2 regions of the Bacillus kalamii genome follow, and region 2 is predicted to be linked to the other one. Evidence: riboswitches for the same ligand, from Rfam matches in the RefSeq annotation. Region 2 holds a riboswitch; the other holds the start of a gene.
The links. Region 2 has a riboswitch for thiamine pyrophosphate ahead of thiD (bifunctional hydroxymethylpyrimidine kinase/phosphomethylpyrimidine kinase). Riboswitches for the same ligand answer to the same signal wherever they lie in the genome.

Region 1 (10,669 bases), on a different contig from region 2:
GATTGTGGATATGCAAAACCAATTCATCAGCAGGGATGGCTTGGATGCTCAAATGGCAAGGGAAAAAGGGATGTTTGCCCGATGGGAGTATTTCTTTGATCGTATTGATGCGCTAGCGGTTCCTAATAATAAAAAACTGCTGGATTTTTTCAGGAATCATGAATTGGAGGTAACTTTCGGCCGCATTGCCTGCCATCGGAAAGATGGCAGAGACCGTTCACCGGTTCAGCGCCGTCCGGGCTGGAATAATATTTTATTGCCAATCGGCGACTCAGGTGCGGAAATGGTGGATGAATTAAAGCCGCTGGGAGATGAAATTGTCGTCAATAAAACAACAGACAGTGTGCTGAGCGGTACAAATTATGAATTTTTGCTCCGCAATATGGGGATTGAAACGGTTGTCTGCACGGGAGTGGTAACGGACCAATGTGTCGCTTCTACTGTCCGAAGCTTGGCAGATGCCGGTTTTGAAGTCATTTTGGTGGAGGATGCCTGTGCTGCCGCTACCCAGCAGCTGCATGATGCCGAAATCATGATTATGAACCAGATCTATTGCCAAGTGATGAGTACAAGTGAAGTCATCGGAATGATTACTGATGAAATAAATAATCGTGCATTCGCACAAGCGTAAAGAAGGTTGTTGGCATGAAACCAATTCAATCAGACAACAGACATGTTAATACAGATTCGCAATTGAAAAGGGTATTGACCTTAAAGGACCTTGTTATTTATGGCATTGCTTTCATGACTCCGATCGCACCAGCCTATATTTATGGATTCGCTTCAGAATCGACAGGCGGAATGCTGCCGTTGGCCTATTTGATCGCTATGATTGCGATGATGTTCTCAGCATATAGCTATGGGCGGATGGCAGCAGCATTTCCTGTTTCTGGTTCCACCTACACCTATACACAGAGGGCGATCAATCCCCACCTAGGTTTTTTCGCCGGGTGGGCCATGTTCATGGACTATGTATTGGTTCCGCTCATCGTATTTATGGTCGGGGCATCATATGCCAATGCACTTGTTCCATCTGTTCCATATTGGGTATGGGTATTGATTATTGCATCGATTATAACAACAGTAAACATCATCGGCATCCAGGTAGCGGCAAAAACAAATCAAATTCTTGTTCTGTTTATGGGAATTGTGGTCGTAGTATTTGTCATTTTCTGCATCAAAGCAATCACTGGCAACGATGGAGCGGGGGCATTAATATCGATAACGCCTTTTTTTAACAATGATACATTTGCTATGTCTGCCATCATATCAGGTGCGGCCATGGCGAGTTTCTCTTTTTTAGGATTCGACTCGATTACGACTTTATCGGAAGAAGCAGTTAATCCAAAAGATGATATGTGGAAAGCTGGTATGCTAGCATGTTTAATCGGCGGAGTTTTATTTATCGGCCAAGCGTATGTCTCGCAACTGGTGTGGCCGGATGTGCATAGCTTCAGTTCAGCAGATACTGCTTTGTTTGACGTGGCAAAGGCGGCGGGCGGCGTTATGATGGCAATGCTTTATACAGTGGCCATCATTGTTTCGACCGTCACAGCCGGTATTACAGGGCAAGGAAGTGCAGCGCGATTAATGTTCACAATGGGACGTGATGATGTTATTCCTAGAAAATTTTTCACCTATCTGCATCCCAAGTACAAAACACCAGTTTATAACATTCTTTTAATGGGAACGCTAACGGTGATTGGCGCCATTGTACTGCCTGTTGATTTTGTCGCTGAATTAATGAATTTCGGGGCATTGATCGGTTTTATGTTTGTGAATGTATCAGTCATTGTCTATTACTATTTCCGAAAGAAAGAAAAAAAATGGTTCCGTTATTTTCTCATTCCGTCCATGGGCTTCTTGATCTGTTTCTATCTTTTTATCAATCTTTCAGGTCTCACACTGGCCATCGGTTTTGCCTGGCTGGCAATAGGGCTTGTCTATGCGTTGATTACGACAAGAGGATTTAAGAAAAGTCCGCCGATTTTTAATGAAGACTAGCGCAGTGTTTTAAGGGATTACTAGTAACAAATGAATGAATCCCTACAAGTGAATTGCTTTTGTTTGATAGCCAGAAATCTGCTTTTTAAGATTTCTGGCTATTTTTCGTATAGCAGGTATTTGCGATATTTAAAATACTATGTTTTTTCTTGGCGAGCAGTAATCACTTAAGTGTCTGGTTCCTCTAACATGGTTGAGATCCTGCCTTTTCCGCAATCATTTACTGAATTCAATCTAATTTAATTAGCGTATAAAAACCAATGACTTAAACGACTTAAACAAAAATTAAAATATTTAAAATAAATTGACAATTATTGAAAGTTTATATAATCTATAAAAAAATAAAACAGAAAAAAGATGAATACTTTTAGCGAAAAACAACAAAAGTTTTCTGAACGATTGGAGGAGAAGGGTATGCGCTGGGTTATGGTTGTTTTTCTATTTTTTATGTATATGATTAATTATCTGGATAAGGCAATTATTGGGTTTGCAGCTATTCCGATTATGAATGATTTGCACCTCAATTATTCCCAATGGGGTATGGTCGGAAGCAGCTTCTACTGGTTATTTTCTATAGGCGGTATTTTGGGAGCTTCCTTGTCGGATCGAATAGGGACGAAGAAAATATTAATCATTATGGGATTTGCATGGTCTTTTTCACAACTAGGGGCTTTTGCTGTTTATGGTTTGCCGATCCTTATCCTTACTCGTGTTATCCTGGGTGCATTTGAGGGCCCGTATTTGGCTACATCTGTCAGCCATTTGACGAAATGGTTTCCTCCGGAACGCAGAGGGTTGGCCATTTCCATTACAAATAGCGGCAGCTTGGCAGCAAAACTGTTAACGCCATTCATTATATTTATAATAGGAAGCGTCGGCTGGAGAATGGGATTCGGGTTCTTAGGAACTCTGAGTATTATTTGGGTCATTCTGTGGATATGGATCGGTAAAGACCACCCGTTGAACAAAGTAAACAAGCATAATACCGCAATAAAAGAACGGAAAACAAAATGGGCCGATATTTATCCAGCTTTACTATCGAGGACATTCATCTTCACTTGTTTGGCTTTCTTTTCCACTTTTTGGGTGCTGGCGTGGTCACTTGTATGGGAACCAACCTATTTGACTAAAATAATCCACTTAACTCCTAAACAGATGGGTCTATACTATGCAATTGTTGGTTTCCCCATCACAATTGGCACGATCCTACTTTCTTCTTGTTCTGATTATATCTACAAAAAGACACAGAGCATAATGAAATCGCGTGTCTTTGTCGCTGGAGGTACATTGGTTCTCGGTGCGCTTTGTTTTTATTCTCTCGTATTCATTCGGTCTACTATTCCAGCTCTAATTATGCTTTCACTCGCCGGACTTTTCACAAATATTATGTTTCCTCTGGCTCCACAAATAGTGAATCATCTGTTGCCTGAAAAAAAGGGATTGCTGTCTGGTGTGCTAATAGGAATTGCCAATACGGCTGGCATAATTAGCCCAATCATTACAGGATTTGTCGTACAAGCAGGAGGTTCGGATGTTCGCCTTGGGTTTAATCATTCAGTTGAATTAGCGGTTGGTATGCTATTAGTTACAGGGTTATTGTTTTTATTCTTCGCCAAACCGAATAAAAATGAAACCCCCGCATATGTGAAACAGACAAATGCCAGTCTGTAAAAATACAAGGGAGTGTGGCTTGCATGTTGGAAAAAATGTTTGAACGATTAAATGAAATCTATCCTGAATTAGTTGAAATCCGCAGAGACCTTCATATGTATCCAGAATTATCCTACCAGGAAGTCCATACACCTAAAAAAATTGCTGATTATTTAATGAATCTAGGAATTGAAGTTGAAACTGGAATTGGGGGAAGAGGTGTAGTTGGAAAACTAAGAGGAGGAAAACCTGGAAAAACGATCGCATTCCGTGCCGATTTTGATGCTTTGCCAATCCAGGATGAAAAAACTGTATCCTATAAATCCCGCGTACCAGGTGTCATGCATGCGTGCGGCCATGATATACATACCGCCGCATTATTAGGGACCGCCAAGGTATTGAGTGAAGTGAAAGATAGACTTGTGGGAGATATCGTTTTTATCCATCAATTTGCTGAGGAAGTTAGCCCTGGAGGAGCTCAAGCAATGATCGCTGATGGATGCCTGGAAGGAGTCGATTCCATTTTTGGAGCGCATGTTTTTTCGTTCGAACCTTTTGGGACTATAGGGATCCGCGCAGGTACTATGATGGCTGCCATAGACGGCTTTCATATTGAAATATCAGGCTTCGGTGGGCATGGCTCACAGCCGCACCAAACAGTTGATTCCCTTGTTATTGGTTGTCAACTTGTTTTAAACTTGCAGCAAATTGTCAGCCGACGAATCGACCCATTACAGCCAGCGGTGGTAACGGTCGGTTCATTTGAAAGCGGGAAAGCATCTAATGTCATTGCGAATTCAGCCAAAATTTCCGGTACCGTGCGCAGTTTTGATCCTGGAGTCAGGGATTGCATTGAAAACGCCATTAAACAAATTGCGAAGTCTACATGTGAAGGGGCAGGTGCGGAGGTCCACATTCAATATGAAAGAGGGTATCCTCCTGTCATCAATCATCTTGATGAAACTAGACATATTGAAGAGTGGGCAAAGTCGGTTGTGGGTGAGGAACATGTTATCCAGAGAAAGCTGGGTATGGGCAGTGAAGACTTTGCCTATTATCTTCAACATAGACCGGGAGCTTTTTTTAGTGTTGGGGGAGGTAATCCAGAAATGGCTGCCATTTATCCGAACCATCATCCAAAATTCGATGTCGATGAGAGATCAATGATCAATATAAGTAAAATGTTTTTATCTGCTGCATGTCATCATTCAACTAGTAGTTTACAGGCCCATTAGAGCAAACTCCTTATTTATAGTAATCAGTATTGTCTTGAAGTCAATTATAAGTTAAGCAAAAGTATCAACGGCGGTGGTATTAATGAAAAAAATGGTTGCGGTTTATTCAGTGGCTTTTGCTGCTTTTTTAGGGCCATTCAGTCAATCAATCTATGCACCCATTCTGTCTGATGTGGCTTCCTATTTCAATTCTCCTCAATTGTTTGTGAATGCTAGCTTGTCCATTTATACCTTTTTTTTGGCCATCATGCAAATCGTTTATGGCCCGCTTACTGACCGTTTCGGCCCCAGGAAAGTATTGATTCCTGGGGTGGCTATTTATATTATTGCCTCGATGGGTTGTTATTTTTCAACTTCCATTTATCCCTTTTTAATATTTCGGGGCATTCAAGCGAGCGGGATTGCAGTAGGTACTGTTGCTTCGGTGGCTATAATTGCCGAATTGTGCGAAGGTAAACAGCTTGGAAGGGCGATGGGAACCTATCAGATGCTTGTCTCATTGGGGCCTGTATTAGGGCCTGTTTTCGGAGGGATTATATGGGGATCGTTCGGCTATAGTGCAATCATTAGTTTGCTTATAGCCTTGGGGGCCCTTGCCCTTGTGCTAAACGCCTATTTTGTAAAAGGAAATGCAGTTGTTAAAAATGCCGGCGGTTTAAAATGGTCTATGATAAAGAACATCGTCAGCAATAAGATTGGGATTTCCATTATCAGTCTTGGATTTATTCAATATTATACGTTTTTCTCATTTCTAGTCTTTTATCCGATGATATTGATGGAACGTTACGGTTTAACAACCGTCGAAAAAGGGCTGGTATTCTTGCCGTTATCAGGCTGTATTGTATTAGGGAGTTTTATAGGTGGGAAATTGGCAGGGAAAATAAGGACGCCGCGCTTTTTAATCATGATTTCTTTCTTGAATGTACTTGCGATTTTGATTAGCGTAGGCAGTTTATACATTTCTTTCTATTTAACGATCGTCTGCAGCTCGGCTTTCGGTTTGTGCTTGGGGATGTCATTGCCTGTGCAAACAATCATGCTTTCCCAAGAATTTTTGAATGAACGGGCAACATCTGTAGGCATCTATAACTTTTTCAGATTTTTAGGGATCGCTGTCAGTCCTGTGATTGGGGGATTTTTATATGAAAAGGGAAATGTTTTATTACTGTTTGGTGTGATATCTCTCATTTTCTGTATAATTGTATGTATGATCAGGTTGAATTTTAAAAAGGTACAAAATGGACAAAAAGAAGTAAAACAAATGATCGTCTGATTGTACATGGGAAATGAGATCAAAGCAGTTTTGCATCTATTGCCGCAGACAAAATGGACTGAATTCCATATATTGGAGGGGGAGGGGTGAGGAATGGATGTTTAAACCTTTTTTAGAGGATTTCACGATTAAGAATAAAGCCTTGAAAGATATATATTATTATATCCTGAAGAATGGGCCGGTAACTAAATTAGAATTGATGGATACTATTCAATTAAAACAAACCACTGTAAAAGATAAAATGGAAGAGTTGTTGAGTAAAAAATATATAAAAGAGAATGGCCATGGGAAATCCACCGGAGGCAGGCCGCCTGTCCTTTATACTATTGAACCAAGATCAGCCTTTATCATAGGCATTCAGATTTCCCGTTTGGAGACGAATGTAATATTGGTCGATATGCAGCTTGCCACTATTGAACAAGAATCCTTTTTGTTGTCATCGTTGCATACCCCTTCAATCGTATTAAGTAAAATAAAGGAGATCATTTTGTCCTTTATCGATAAATATGAGATTCCTTTTGAGAAGCTGCTTGGAATCGGAATCGGTTCAATCGGGCCGCTCGATAGAAAGCAAGGGATTATTCACCAAATGGAATCACCGCTAGCTCCAGGCTGGGAAAATATCAGGATTGCTGAAATACTGAGTGCAGAAATCCCAGTGAAAATAATGTTGGAGAATCTAGTAGAGACTGCTGTTTTGGCGGAAGCAAACCATTTTTCAATTCCGGCAGGCGATATACTGTATTGTATCAGCGGAAGAGGGTTTGGATGCGGAATTATGTCAAACGGAGAATTGATAAGAGGCAAAAATGGTGATACAGCCCGATTCGGCCATATGATTATCGAGGTGAATGGGCGTGAATGTTCCTGTGGGAAACAAGGATGCTTAATTGCGTATACGTCTCCATATGCCATTATTGAAAATATGAGAAAGAATAACCCTAAAATGAACTCATTTGACACAGCGTTTGAAAATGCCCAAATTGATGATGTGATTGCCTTTCTCAAACAGGAAAAATCGATGGTTGAATCGTATGTCATGGAATCCGCCTATTATTTAGGTATTGGCATAGCGAATATGGTCACTATGTATCAATCTGAATATGTTATATTGGAGGGACCGTTATTATCCGGTTACCCCGATTATTATGAGAAAACGGTGGAATCGGCTCGGAACTTTTTGGACAGGCGGGAGAAGATCACGTTTAGTAGAGGAAAGCTAGGTGAAAAGACGCCTGCACTAGGAGCAGCATTATTGATTCAAGATTCATACTTTTCTATTTAGAGTATTTTCTCTGGAAATACTCTAAATAGAAGCCGATACTTGCATTCTCCTTATTTCCTTAGCTTTATAACATCTAATCAACTGATTGATTCCTGAGCTTATAAGGGGTTAGGGTATATCAGCCTAGAAAGGCTTTAAAGAAAAACTGATTTCACCGAGACCGCCATTATCAGTGGTAGCTACTACACGATAATGTCCGACAACACTATTAGGTTGGAATAGGAGCCTCTCTACTAATCTTTTACCAGGCGAAACAGATTGAAAGAAAAGTAGCTTATCATTAGGATCAAAGAGTTTAAAGTCGAATGCAATATCCCCTTGGTTTACTAATTGAAATATCAATGCTTCCATTTTGTTTGGGGATTGAAAATACATTTTCCATTCAGCACCGAACTTGTTATCTATATAACTCGCTAATTCTGGAGCCTTTATTGCTCCATAATCTCCTATGGCATCATTCTGTACAGTGACAGTATACGGCTCCTTTTTTTCTTTTTTCTTTTGCTTAACAACTGAGACTTCGGAAGAATGATCCCCTTTATCAGATTCAGAACGGAAAATGGATACCGCTGCTAACAAAATAATACCAATCATGAAACTGTACAACACTATTTTCAATTTCATAAAAACTCCTTTTTCCATTTTGTGTAATTTTATATACGAATCGTATCATTTTTAGTAATCCTTATCAATCCATAAAGAGACTCCGATTGTTTTGCCGTAAATCGAAAAAAGTCGGTTAAGAACTAGTATATAAAATGTTCCCCCCTTGTTTTTTTGAGAAGTAGTAGGAGGATGATACCATCAAGATAATCGTTATATATTATCATGATGGTTGATTTGGTCATATCTGTGTTGCAAAGCTGATATCTTTACTGGGAAAAATGACGCATTAATAAAGATTTCTTTGCCGCAAAACTTCATATCTGTTCTACTGGGGGCGCCGTATGGCTAAGATGGACCCTTTGCACCTGATCCAGTTAGCACTGGGTTAGGAAAGTAGTTTTCGGAGGGAATGTTATTTTTCTCATGTGCCGCTGTCCTCATAAGGAGAGCGGTATATTTATTGACATCAAGGTAAAAGTAAGGGGATTTAGATGGAAAAAACGGAAAAAATGACACTTACGGCTTTAATAGCAGCATTGATCAGTATATCGACCAGCTTTATTTATATTCCCGTTGGCTTCGCAAAGATTTTTCCGATCCAGCATTTGGGCCAATATGCTGTCAGCTGTCCTTATCGGGCCTTGGTATGGACTGGTACAGGCATTTCTTTCATTCATGTTTCGAAATGTAATGGGAACAGGTAATTTCTTCGCATATCCCGGCAGTATGATAGGAGCCTTTCTGGCAGGCGTTTTGTTTTCTAAGACAAAGAAAGTAGGGAATGCTGCACTTGGTGAAGTAGTTAGGACGCGGATTATCGGAGCGGTGGCCACATATCCGCTGTCAACACTATTGCTTGGAAAGGAGAGTACCATATTTGGGCTAATTCCCGCTTTTTCAATTAGTTCCTTTACTGGTGCTTTGATGGGGTATGGGTTATTACAATTATTGGTTAAAAATAAAGTGGTTATTCATAAGGAGAAAAGGTAGCGGGATTCCTGCCTGGGTGGGAATAGATATTGTTATTTTCTAACTTTGATTGATCAGGTTCAGGATGATACATGGAGTTTATTTAAAACCTACTAATTTTTCATTTAATAGAATAATAAAAAAGCAATGCTGGATGCACTGCTTTCACCTGTTATAATTTTCCGCAAAATAGCCGATGACATCGCTTTTTAAATAGGTTTCATATAGTTCAAACGGTATTTCTTTGCCCTCTTTTATGCTAAAAGAGGTTGCGTTCAGTTTTAATAACGGATGGTTTTTGCTGCAGCCAAGAAGGGAACAGATTCGATCATTTCCGTTTTCTGCCGTGATAAATTGTGAGGCTTTTGTCATGTTCAATTGATAAAACTCTTTTAAAATGGTGTAAAGCGAGTTTTTGCCGACATCGAAATAATCCAATTTAGGAAACAGCTTGCAAGGAAGGATGGATGTATTGATGCATAGTGGCTCATCATCCGCAAAATAGAGGCTTTCAATCACAAAAACATCTTCCTCCTCGCTCATATTCAATCGGTCCGCCATTTGTTTGGATGGCTTTGTCACTTGCTGTGAGAGCAATTGTTTCGAAGCTGTTTTACCTCGCAAAGAAATCATTTCTGTGTAACTATGGATGGTGCTCAGCCCTTGTGGTATATCATTAGATGAGACAAAGCTTCCTTTTCCTTTTTGTTTGTACAGATAATGGTCTTTTACAAGTTCATCAATGGTTTTCCGTATGGTCACTCTACTGACACCATAGTCTTTACACAGTTTGTTTTCCGAAGGGATGACCTGATGCGGTTTCCATTCATTGTTGTTTATTTTCTGTATCATATCTTGTTTGATTAATTCGTATTTTGGTAAGTGGTTTTCCATTGTTTTAACCTCAATATGTATTGTTAAACAATAGTATACCAAACCATCCTCTTATAATGATATATTGACATAATATTTGTAAGCGAATACAATACGAGTGCAAGCTGTTATTACAAGTTGTATTGAAATTGTTTTGAGGTGAGAATAGATGAAGAATAAAATGGCTGGAGCTTTATATGGGATGGCACTTGGCGATGCGATGGGCATGCCATCGGAGCTATGGGGCAGAAATCGGGTCAGAAATTATTTTGGTAAAATAGAATGCTTTTTGGATGGACCGAAGGAAAATGAAGTAGCCTGCAATTATACGCGCGGCCAATTTACGGACGATACTGGGCAAGCACTTGTTATACTGGATTCATTGATGGCAACGGGTTTTAAACCGGTTCCCGCTCATATAGCAGAAAAATTGCTTGAATGGGCAGATAAAGAGAACGCCTTTGAGAATAATATTCTCGGTCCGACTTCAAAGGTGGCACTTCAGTCTTTTCGTGAAAACAAAGACGCGAAGACATTTACTGATCAAGCACTTTCGAATGGTTCGGCTATGCGAATCGCCCCGATCGGCTGTTTGTTTCATCCGGAAGAAAAAGAAAAGCTAGCGAACTATGTGTATGATGTTTCACAGGTTACCCACACAAGTGACATCACTATTGCTGGTGCAGCTATGATAGCGATGGCTGTTTCATCGGCTATTGTGAATGCTGATTTTCAAACCGTTTTGGAGGATGCCTATGCAATAGAGCCTATCGC
Region 2 (10,669 bases):
AACAGCATAACCCTCTACTTTTATTCCAGAAAAAAAAGCTCTATTATCAAGCGTCAATCCACCAATCAAAACGATTGGAACAGACACTGCCTCCCTTATTTTCTGTAACGTTCCTATTGTTACACGTATTGCATCTTTCTTACGTTCAGTGCTGAACATCGCTCCCACGCCCACATAGTCAGCCCCTTCCCTTTCCGCATCAACCGCTTGCTGTACCGTTTGGACGGAAACACCTATATAGGCTCCTTCCCCCATCAAACAACGGGCATCGGCAAGCGGGACATCCTTTTGGCCGATATGGACGCCATCCGCACCCGAGAGTAGAGCAATATCAATACGGTCATTGACAAAAAACAAGGCTCCGTATGTTTGCGTCAGTTCTCTGAGCTCCTTCGCTTTCTCGAGGAATTCCGATGCAGTGCAATCCTTTTCACGCAATTGAATAGCTTTCACTCCACCTTCGAGCACATGCCTCATAGAAGGCATGAACCCCTTCTCCTTCAATAATTCTGTATCGGAAACAACATAAACGCCTAGTTTACTCTCTAATAATTTTCTTCTACTCAAACTTAACAGCCTCATTCATATAAGCATTATCCCAAAAACGAAGCTCGTATAAACTGGATGTCCTAAATATGGCTGATAATTTTTCTGCTTCTTCTTCCGTACAGTTGGCGATAAGCCGGTTTGTATACTCCAGCCAATCCCGGCAAATGCCGGCATAGCCGTTATCCGAATAAGCTGCAATCCATTCTTTATATATAGTACCCTCAGCATCCTCTTGATTTTTAACCATATGCATCCCGATTTCATAATAACTCCACACACAGGGAAGCATGGCAACGGCCAATTGCTTCAGGTCTCCAGTCAGTGCAATCCCTTTCATATGATTGGTATACGCTTCAGTCACTTCATCGGCCCGTTCTTTTTCCAGATCTTCAATGATATGCCCCATGCTCCGAAGATACTCGATGTGCACGCCACTTTCCACATTGAGGAGATTACTGATTCCGTTATGAAAAAAACGCATCTCTTCCAAAGTGGATGATTTTACCATACATTGCGCAAAAACTTTGGCATACTCCTTCAAGTATAGGTAGTCCTGAATCAAATAGTGTTCGAACTTCCCTCTATCCAGCTTTCCTGTTCTCATCTCTTCAACAAAAGGATGGACCAAATAGGCTTGCCAAATCTCTTTGCTAACATCGTATAATTCATCGGTTACCATTCTTTCCACTCCACCTTCCCTTTTTGGCCTATCACTTCTGGAACCAGACGATACATTTCATCCATCAATTTGACTCTAAATGTACCAGTTCCCGATCCATCCCGGTCAGCTAGTTCACCGCATAAGGACATGGCCAGAACTCCCGCTGAAGCACCCATCAAATAATCATCGGCAACGGCTGAACAGCTTGCTATTAAGCTTGCTGTCATACAGCCGGTTCCCGTCACCGCCTTTAATGCCGGAGTTCCGTTTTTTACTAAAGCTACTCTTGAATAATCGCCAATGATATCCTCTTTACCAGTCGCTGCAATGACTGTACGGAGAGATGAAGCAAGCTTCATTAATTCTTTGGCATCCATTTTGCCGCTCTCATCTGCATCCACCCCTTTTCCCTCAGCCTGCATGCCTGATAATGCCTGAATCTCAGCCATATTGCCTTTTATGACGGCAAATTGGATTTCTTGAAGCAGCTTTTCAGTAAAATTCATCCTTTCTTTTGAAGCAAAAACGCCAACAGGATCAAGAATGATAGGTTTTCCAAATGCATTTGCAGCCTTTCCCGCTTCAAAAAACAGCGGAAGCCTGGCTGTATTCATAGTGCCGATATTGATGACAACTGCATCCGCAATATCCATAATATCCTCCAATTCCGCATCGTTATAGCTCATCAGGGGACTTGCACCGCAGGCTAATGTGATATTGGCACAATCATTGATAGTGACTTCGTTCGTATAATGGACGATTAACGGCCTTTGTTTTTTTACTCGCTGAAACAGTGAACTGAGTTCATGTACAATCATTTAAAATGCTCCTCCCATTGGTAAAAATGATGGACAGGGCCAATTCCGCCGCCAATTTGGAAGCTGTGTCCGATTGCTTCAGTCACATAACGCTTGCTTAACTCGACAGCTTCCTCCATCTGAAAGCCTAAGGCAAGGTGGGCCGCAATGGCGGAAGAAAGCGTGCAGCCAGTCCCATGTGTATTGGGTTTGCCGATCCGTTCAGATTGGAATACACGCACAGAATCTTTACTTACAAGAATATCTTTCGCTGCGCCTGATAAATGCCCTCCCTTTACCAAAACCATCGACGGACCTGACATTAGGATTTTTCTGGCTGCCTTCTCCATGTCTCCCAAGCTATGAATCTTCATTCCTGATAGCACTTCCGCTTCCGGAATATTAGGCGTAACTAGGTCGGCAAGGGGAAGGAGCACTTCCGTTAATGCACATTCCGCATCCAAGGACAGTAAGTGATAGCCGCTTTTCGAAACCATGACCGGATCGACCACCAGATTCCTAATAGGGTACTTTTCCAAAACGGCAGCGACCGATTCAATGATCGCAGCGCTGGAAACCATCCCTATTTTAATTGATTCAGGAAATATATCATCCATCACCATTTTCACCTGTTCTGCCACTAATTGAGGGGACACATCCTCCACCAACGAAACGCCTTTAGTATTTTGGGCTGTGATTGCCGTAATGACACTCATTCCGTAAACCCCAAGCGCCGAGCATGTCTTTACATCAGCCTGTATGCCTGCGCCTCCTGATGAATCAGAACCTGCAATCGATAGAACGGCTTTTCGGTAATTCCGCAATTCAAGAACCTCCTGTTCCAATGAATAAGATGGAAAAGAATAACGAAGCTGAAGCACCTTACCAGGCTGGAAGAACAATAGAATGGAATAGATAGCCATGTATTTTTGATTATACTGAAAACGGACGATTCACAGCCTATAAAAAAAGCCATCTTCCGATAAAAAGGAAAATGGCTTCTATCTTTTAATATACGCAAATAAAAGGTAGTTTTCGCTTTCCTACGCTGGCATGATCCAGATCAGGTAATAAGGGTAAAGTCTCAGCCCGTTACAGGCACCCCTAGCAACATATTCATTTCTATTATTTACCGTAACGCTTATTGGTGCAAATTGTCAAGGGATAATCTGTAGATACCCTTCACTTCAATGTGATGGCATGCTTCCATATCAGGATTTTACCTTGATCATTTTTGAAAGTGAATTGCACCTCTCCCTTGTCTCCTTTCTCTTTTTCATCATAGAAAAAACCGGAAAATTGTCTGTCGCCGGAAAAATAAAAACCGTTGTCTCCTGTTCTTCCATTTTCAACAGCCTCATCGAATGTATTGCTTACAGGATGCTTGCCTTTCCAGGCCATATTATACAATCTATAGCCTTCAGGCGCTTTTTTAACACTAAAATAAAAATGATTGGGAGGTTCGATCTGTGTTTGATCAATGATCATGAACAATTGATTACTGGTCGAAGAGTTTTCCTTGTCCGGTGATGATTGACCGCTCTCGCTTTTTTCTTCCGTATCTATTTTTTCCTCCGGTTGCACTCTGTTTACCTTCTCGGATTTATTATGTTGGCCAGGCGTTTCGCAGGCTCCAAGCGCACATACTGCAAGAATGGATACCGCTGCCAGTAAAGTTTTAATTCGGTTCATCGCTCATAACATCCCCTTTCTCTAAATAAAAGTAAAACCTAACCCCATTTTCTATGTTGATCACCCCGTAATCACAGCCATGGAGCTGCAGTATTTGGCTGACAATAGCCAAGCCCAGGCCGGTTCCCCCAATTTTACGGTCCCTCGAAGGATCAATCCGGTAAAATTGATCCCATATCCGATCCAGCCTATTTTCGGGAATTGCATTTCCTCTATTTTCGATTTGGATTTCTATTTGCCCACCGTGGTCGATGACCATCATTTTGATTGCCGTATTCGGCGATGCATGCCTGATTGCATTACTGAGAATATTAATGAACACTTGGCTTATTTTTTTCTCATCGGCATAAACGGCAAGAGTACCTGCCGATTGGCAGTCAATGTACAATTTTCTCTCTTCCAGTTCAACCCCAAAGAGATCAATTACATCATCAAGAAGACCAGCCAGCAAAAACGATTGGCAATCCAGCTTCATAACATTTGCTTCATACTTCGATAATTGGAGCAGGTCCAATACCATTTCGTCCATCCGCTCGACTTCATGGAGAATATGGTTCAAATAGCGTTCCTTTTTTTTCTCTGCAATGCCATCCTGCAGCCCTTCCGTAAAACCTCGGATAATACCTAAAGGTGTTTTCAATTCGTGGGAAACATTAGCTGTGAATTCTTTGCGCAATTGTTCGGTTTGCTGCTTTCTTAAAATATCCAGCTGAAGCTGTTCATTTGCTGCCTTCAATTCGCCAAGCGTCGTTTTCAACTGATTGGCCATGCTTTGCATGCTTTCTGATAATTCGCCTATCTCATCCTTTTTTCTCTTCGGCATATGCACATCGAAATCCAGATTGGCCAAATGCCCTGCCACTTTATTTAACGATACAAGCGGCCTTGCCACCATTTTTGAATAGAAGTAACTGAGCAGGAACAAGACGATGACCCCTGCCCCTGCAAGATAAATATAATACTGCTTCATTGTTTCAATCGCTTCGTCAACAGGTTGTATGGAAGTATAAGCCATTACATATTGCGGTGACCCATCAGGCAACGAAAGCGGCAAAAGAACGACTACATAATGGATGCCGCTGACATTATCCTGCCATTCGACCTGCACTTTCTCCCCTTTATCCAACTCCTTTATCCTTTCTTTCTTAGCCGAGATCGAGAGCAGGATATTGCTTGATAAACTATCCTGATAATAGGAATTGAAGGACTGGTTTTTAGGCAAGTTCAATTCCACAACCGTTCCCTCTGTCCGGGATAAGCCCTCCGGCAACTCGGCCGTATTCCCATCATCCAATTGCACCTGTACAGGGTCCATCACTTTATCTTGCTCATCCATATAAAAGCCGTCCGCTATAATCTTATCCCCAGCTTTCAGCCTGTTTGGGATCCGGTCAAGGCTCATGCCCTCCTCAGTCAGGATCAGCAGCTTTATTTCACCTTCCGTTCTTATCTTTATACGATAGGGGTTTATCGGATAGACGCTTGGGATATCCCTTACCACATTGAAAGTGGCATTATTCTTTTCCATGAATTGCCCGGCATATGCAGCCATGACCTCTTCATTGCCTGGGGCCCGCGCAATCCCTTTTTTGGCCTCCCGCAATTGTTTCTCCAGCTCACTCCCTTTATGGTAAATATAAAATTTTTCAAAAAAGAGCGTCTGGGAGAATAATAGGATGCCAAAAAAAGAGACAAGTACAATAAATGTAAGAATCGAGAGCTTCCAAACAATGCTGATGCTTTTCATTCTCCCGCCTCAAACTTATATCCCAATCGTATTACAGTCACAATCCGTTTACTTTCCTGCCCAAGCTTAGCCCGAAGCTTTTTAATATGTGTATCAACCGTCCTTGCATCACCGAAAAAATCCATTCCCCAAACGGCATCCAAAAGCATATCCCGCGTCATAACCATGTCTTTATGTTTAATTAAATATAAAAGAACATCATATTCTTTAGGCGATAAATCGATTCTCTCGCCTCCTACAGTCACAATATGAGATTTATGATTGACTGCCAAGCCACCAAATTTCATGGCAGGTTTTTCGGCGCTCACAATCCCATCCCGCCTTTTCATTAATGCATGCGCCTTTGCCAAAAGAACGCGGGGACTGAACGGCTTCGTCATATAGTCATCCACACCCATTTCAAATCCCAGCAATTTATCATCTTCTTCACCGCGCGCTGTAAGCATAATGACTGGGACATCCGACATTTGCCTAATTCTCCTGCAAACTGTCCATCCATCCAATTCCGGAAGCATGACATCAAGCAGCACCAGATCAACCGGCTGTAAGGGAAATAACCTGAGGGCCTCCCTCCCAGTTTCTGCCTCGTAAATATTCCATCCCGCTTCCTCAAAATAGTCGCCGATAATCTCTCTTACTAACGCCTCATCCTCTACAATCAACACATTATAATTCACTGGCAACCTCCAAGAAGAACATAAAAACTTCCATCCTATTATAGCAACGAAAGGAAATAAAACCATTATTTATCATTTACCGCCATTGTAGAATAAAGATGTGAATTTCATGTGTTCATACTCCAAAAGCGGAAAGCGCCTGGTTATCCCCGACAAGCTTAAGACGGGGTGCTGACAAAGGCCGCCCTTCGCCTTTGACAGCGGCACGGCTTAAGACCTCGAGGGGATGGCGCTTGCAGCTGGATGAAACAAAAGCGGAAAGCGCCTGTTTACCCCCGACAAGCTTAAGTCGGGGTGCTGACAAAGGCTGCTCTTCGCCTTTGATAGTGCCATGGCTTAAGACCTCGAGGGGGTGGCGCTTGCAGCTGGATGAGAACAAAAGCGGAAGGGGCCGTTTTGCCACGTATGAACTGGACCCCTCATTCTTGAGATATAGGAAACACGAAAAGCGCAGCGATTCAATGTTGACTTATCGTAGAAGATGAGGGGGAAGTTCACTAGTGGCTGGTCCCTGCAGCTGGATGAAACAAAAGCGGAAGGGGCCTGTTTACCCCCGACAAGCTTAAGTCGGGGTGCTGACAAAGGCTGCTCTTTGCCTTTGATAGTGCCATGGCTTAAGACCTCGAGGGGGTGGCGCTTGCAGCTGGATGAGAACAAAAGCGGAAGGGGCCGTTTTGCCACGTATGAACTGGACCCCTCATTCTTGAGATATAGGAAACACGAAAAGCGCAGCGATTCAATGTTGACTTATCGTAGAAGATGGTGGGGAAGTTCACTAGTGGCTGGTCCCTGCAGCTGGATGAAACAAAAGCGGAAAGCGCCTGCTTATCCCCGACAAGCTTAATACAAGCTCTGCTTAAAGGTGAGAATTTTATAAAAAAAATACGGACCTATTAGGCCCGCTTATAGATTAAAACTGACATTATACACTTTCCAATCTGAATTTGGTTTTTTGATCATATACAGGTTCTTCCAATGCGGAAGATAGAGGGCGTTCTCTGGATTATATTGAGAGACCTTCAAATAATCTGTGCCTTCTTTCGTATAATAGGTGGCGACCGGTTCTTTTTTGGACACTTTCAAGTACCAATCGAATGGTTCAATGTAGAAGTCCGTAGAATCTTTTTCGTTTTTCCCATAGATGATATTCCCTTTTTTATCCTTCCCTACAGCCATACGGGTAAGAGCCATATATTTATCGATATATTCTTTTGTAAACCCTGGATCCATTGCTTTGCGAATCTGATTTTCCGTCCATTTTTTATCCATAATGCCTGCTTGAAGATTCGTTACGCGATCAGTGATTTTTTTAACTGTGGCCAATGATACCTTTTGGTAAAAGCGAATATGTTTGCTTGATACATATGCTTTTTTCTTCTGGTACATAAATTCTGCCCAACCGGATTTAGTCTGTTTTATCACTTGAATCTTTTGTCCATTCTTTAGCTTTCCGATCGTCTTAGCGTTAGTGCTTGGTACACTTTTGACCAGTGCGGATGGCACATCGACTACACCTTCTTTAGTGATGGCCGCCTTGCTGCTCACGGTCGGAAAGATGGATGCCGCCACTAGCAATAGAAATAATCCAAACAAAACACCCCAATACCATTTTTGTTTCATCAGTTTCCCCCCATACATTTACTATCGCAAATATACAGGGCCTCTGTGAATACTGTGTGACCTTCATGTGTTTCCACAGCGTATTTTTGGATGGTTGAAAGATCTATCAGAAAATACGTATATACGATTGTGCTTTTCTATATCCAGGCAGCCATTGGTCTGGATTGGCCCTGCAAGTAAAGCCGAATGGTCTTCAACCTTTAAAGAGGCCCCACAATGGATGACCGCGCGTTATCATGCATCTATTTTTTTGCGAACAACGCAGTCCATAGGCCGTCAACGCCAAACATGGACGGATTATTACCGACATCTTTCATTGGCTTCATTTCTACAACCTCCAGAAACGAAAATATATCCTTTAATGAAGCTTCCGTATACCCCATTCCTCCCTGCATACTGTATTGTCGATACACATCCCAATCACTTTGAGAGGAACCCCCATAAGTCCCGTCGACCATAAAGCATACAAGGCCAAAATGTCCGCCCGGAGCCAAAGCCTTATTGATTAATTCCATATAATTCCCCCGTCTATGCGGTGGAATGTGATGAAAGCAACCAGAATCGTATACCAGGCCATATTGTTTCTCAATAATCTCCGTACCAAAGATGTTTTCACAATAGAACGCAACTAAAGATTCTTTTTTTCCTGCCCTAGCTTTTGCCCAAGCAATTGCTTCCTCCGAAGAATCGATGGCATCCACCTTGCAGCCCTGTTCTTCCAGAAAAAAAGCATTTCTGCCTGGGCCGCATCCCAACTCTAGCGAGGAACATGGCAAGATTATGCCTCTTTCAAAATAACTCTTTAGATTTTCATCCGGTGCATCTTTAAAAAAAGGGACATTTCTTTCCCGATTGCCATAAAAAGCATCCCACTGGAACGTTGCTTTTTCCTTAAGCAATGCATCCAGCATATTCAAAACATCTTCTTCATTCCTAATGATTTCCCGCAAACAAATCCCGCCTTTATCTAAAAATTGTATACTTATGTTTGTTCGCTGAAAGTGACGGATCTCCTTTTTGGCTATATTAGGTACTAAAACAGCTGCACTTCTATAAGAAAAATGTCTGGATAGAGATGCCTTACAGGGAGAATGCCTGCCTTTAGGAGATACTCTAAGTGCTTAATATGCCTGGGGATAACTTATTCCGAGAGCGTTTGTGGCGCCCTTTTGAAGTGTCATAGCAATGGGTGTTTGAGAAGAAAATAAGTTTCGACAATTTTTGTGGATGCTGATCTTTTACTTGGCAACTATGCATCCTCTTAAATATTTTGGTTATATATGGTAACATCTAGTTATCTATTCATTTTTGCGGAGGAAATATGCAGCCTATATCGACTATACAATCATCCATAGATTACATCGAACAGCATTTAAAGGAGCGCCTTACTGCCCATGAATTAGCTGCAATGGCCGGCTACTCCACCTATCATTTCTATACATTATTCAATCATTATACGGGCAGTCCGGTCATGGACTATATCAACAAAAGGAGATTGCAGCATGCTTTATGGGAAATTCGGCAAGGGAAAAAAATAATAGATGCTGCTTTTGAATACGGCTTTGAGACACATGCCGGCTTTACGAAAGCTTTCAAGCGCTGTTTTGGCAGCCCTCCAAGCTTATATAGCCTGCATTGTCCGCGTTCGCTGCCCCCAAAACCGAATCTATCCAAATTACTGTCTAAAAAAGTCGGAGGAACTCTTTTACAGCCTAAAATGATTAAAAGCGAAACAGTTTTTGCAATAGGATATGAATTTATCTTTCAAGAAAAAGAGATTTTATTTACTAGGGATGCGCCCGCTTTTTGGTCAAAAGAAGGATTGGACGATGGTCATGTGGAGGCAAAACTCTATGAAATTCTATCTCCCATCAAGCACGGTGAATACTGCATTAATATTCGCAAAAATAAAAACCAATTCGTTTATTTATTTGCCCTGTCCTGCGAAGCTGAAGAGGCTATTCCGGATGGCATGAAAGCACTGACATTGCCTCCGGCTGACTATGCAGTATTCAAGACGCCGTTGGTTCCCCCTTCCGAATTTACAGCAAGCATCACAGGTACATGGAATTACATACTTGAAGAATGGCTTCCTTCTTCTGGATATGAAGTGGATGAGCGACATTATGACTTCGAGCTCTATGATGAGCTATGCCATTCATGGGTATATGATAAAGTATGCATGTACATCTATTTACCTCTTTTAGCAAAAGAGGTATAACAATGTGAAGAATCCTCCTTTATCTCATGTTATACCTCTGTCAGCCGGTTTTTTTCATTGCTTTATAGTATAGAAGTAAAGCAGGCAATAGAATGGCCGCGCTGGCTGTATAGGCAATAGCTATGGAAGACCGTACAGCTATTCCCCCAATAACAGGCCCTCCAGCAATTTGGCCGATTGCATCAACCTGCCCACGGACTGAAAAAAAGGTGGCACGAGTAGTTGATTGACCAATAATACTGTTCAACCAAATGTCTTCAAGAGGAGACATAATGCTTCTTGCCACAAAAATAGAGCAATAGAAAAACAGGAGCAAAACTGCCTTATCACTCCATGCAAAACCTACTAAAGAAAGAATAATGATGGCCGAACAAAGCATCAACATTTTATATAATTGAGACCTGTGCCGAAAGAGAGCATATCCATCAAAAAAACGCAAAAGCCAAAACGAGGCAAGAGCCACACAAAACTGGATGCCTCCAATCAGTAATATCGAATAATCATGGTTCAACTGCTGTAATAGAGGATTTTGCAGGAGACGCGAAATCCATAAACGATCAAATGCTTCACTAAAAAAGCCAAAGCAAATGGTTATGGCCAGTAATAATTTCATAAGGGCGCTTGATCGGCAAAAAGAGATAATATGCTTTACTGTCTCTTTTGCATATTCCCTTATTGAATGGATAGTACAACTTTGCCCTTCAA

Region 1: another riboswitch for thiamine pyrophosphate. It lies ahead of thiW (energy coupling factor transporter S component ThiW); the one in region 2 lies ahead of thiD (bifunctional hydroxymethylpyrimidine kinase/phosphomethylpyrimidine kinase).

What each region holds. Positions count from the first base shown of each region.
Region 1 is NZ_JBDFMI010000001.1:1,975,111-1,985,779, reverse strand. Features, by position in the region: gene ABC357_RS09960 (cysteine hydrolase family protein) at 1-631, shown strand, start outside; gene ABC357_RS09955 (APC family permease) at 646-2,004, shown strand; gene ABC357_RS09950 (MFS transporter) at 2,419-3,675, shown strand; gene ABC357_RS09945 (M20 metallopeptidase family protein) at 3,699-4,889, shown strand; gene ABC357_RS09940 (MFS transporter) at 4,972-6,162, shown strand; gene ABC357_RS09935 (ROK family protein) at 6,260-7,447, shown strand; gene ABC357_RS09930 (hypothetical protein) at 7,571-8,071, opposite strand; TPP riboswitch at 8,374-8,462, shown strand; partial or broken gene thiW (energy coupling factor transporter S component ThiW) at 8,545-9,043, shown strand; gene ABC357_RS09920 (GntR family transcriptional regulator) at 9,188-9,916, opposite strand; gene ABC357_RS09915 (ADP-ribosylglycohydrolase family protein) at 10,065-10,669, shown strand, end outside.
Region 2 is NZ_JBDFMI010000006.1:1,110,789-1,121,457, reverse strand. Features, by position in the region: gene thiE (thiamine phosphate synthase) at 1-567, opposite strand, end outside; gene tenA (thiaminase II) at 560-1,228, opposite strand; gene thiM (hydroxyethylthiazole kinase) at 1,222-2,028, opposite strand; gene thiD (bifunctional hydroxymethylpyrimidine kinase/phosphomethylpyrimidine kinase) at 2,025-2,831, opposite strand; TPP riboswitch at 3,031-3,123, opposite strand; gene ABC357_RS23300 (hypothetical protein) at 3,190-3,699, opposite strand; gene ABC357_RS23295 (sensor histidine kinase) at 3,686-5,446, opposite strand; gene ABC357_RS23290 (response regulator transcription factor) at 5,443-6,123, opposite strand; gene ABC357_RS23285 (SH3 domain-containing protein) at 7,027-7,743, opposite strand; gene ABC357_RS23280 (class I SAM-dependent methyltransferase) at 7,986-8,693, opposite strand; gene ABC357_RS23275 (AraC family transcriptional regulator) at 9,065-9,964, shown strand; gene ABC357_RS23270 (MFS transporter) at 10,005-10,669, opposite strand, start outside.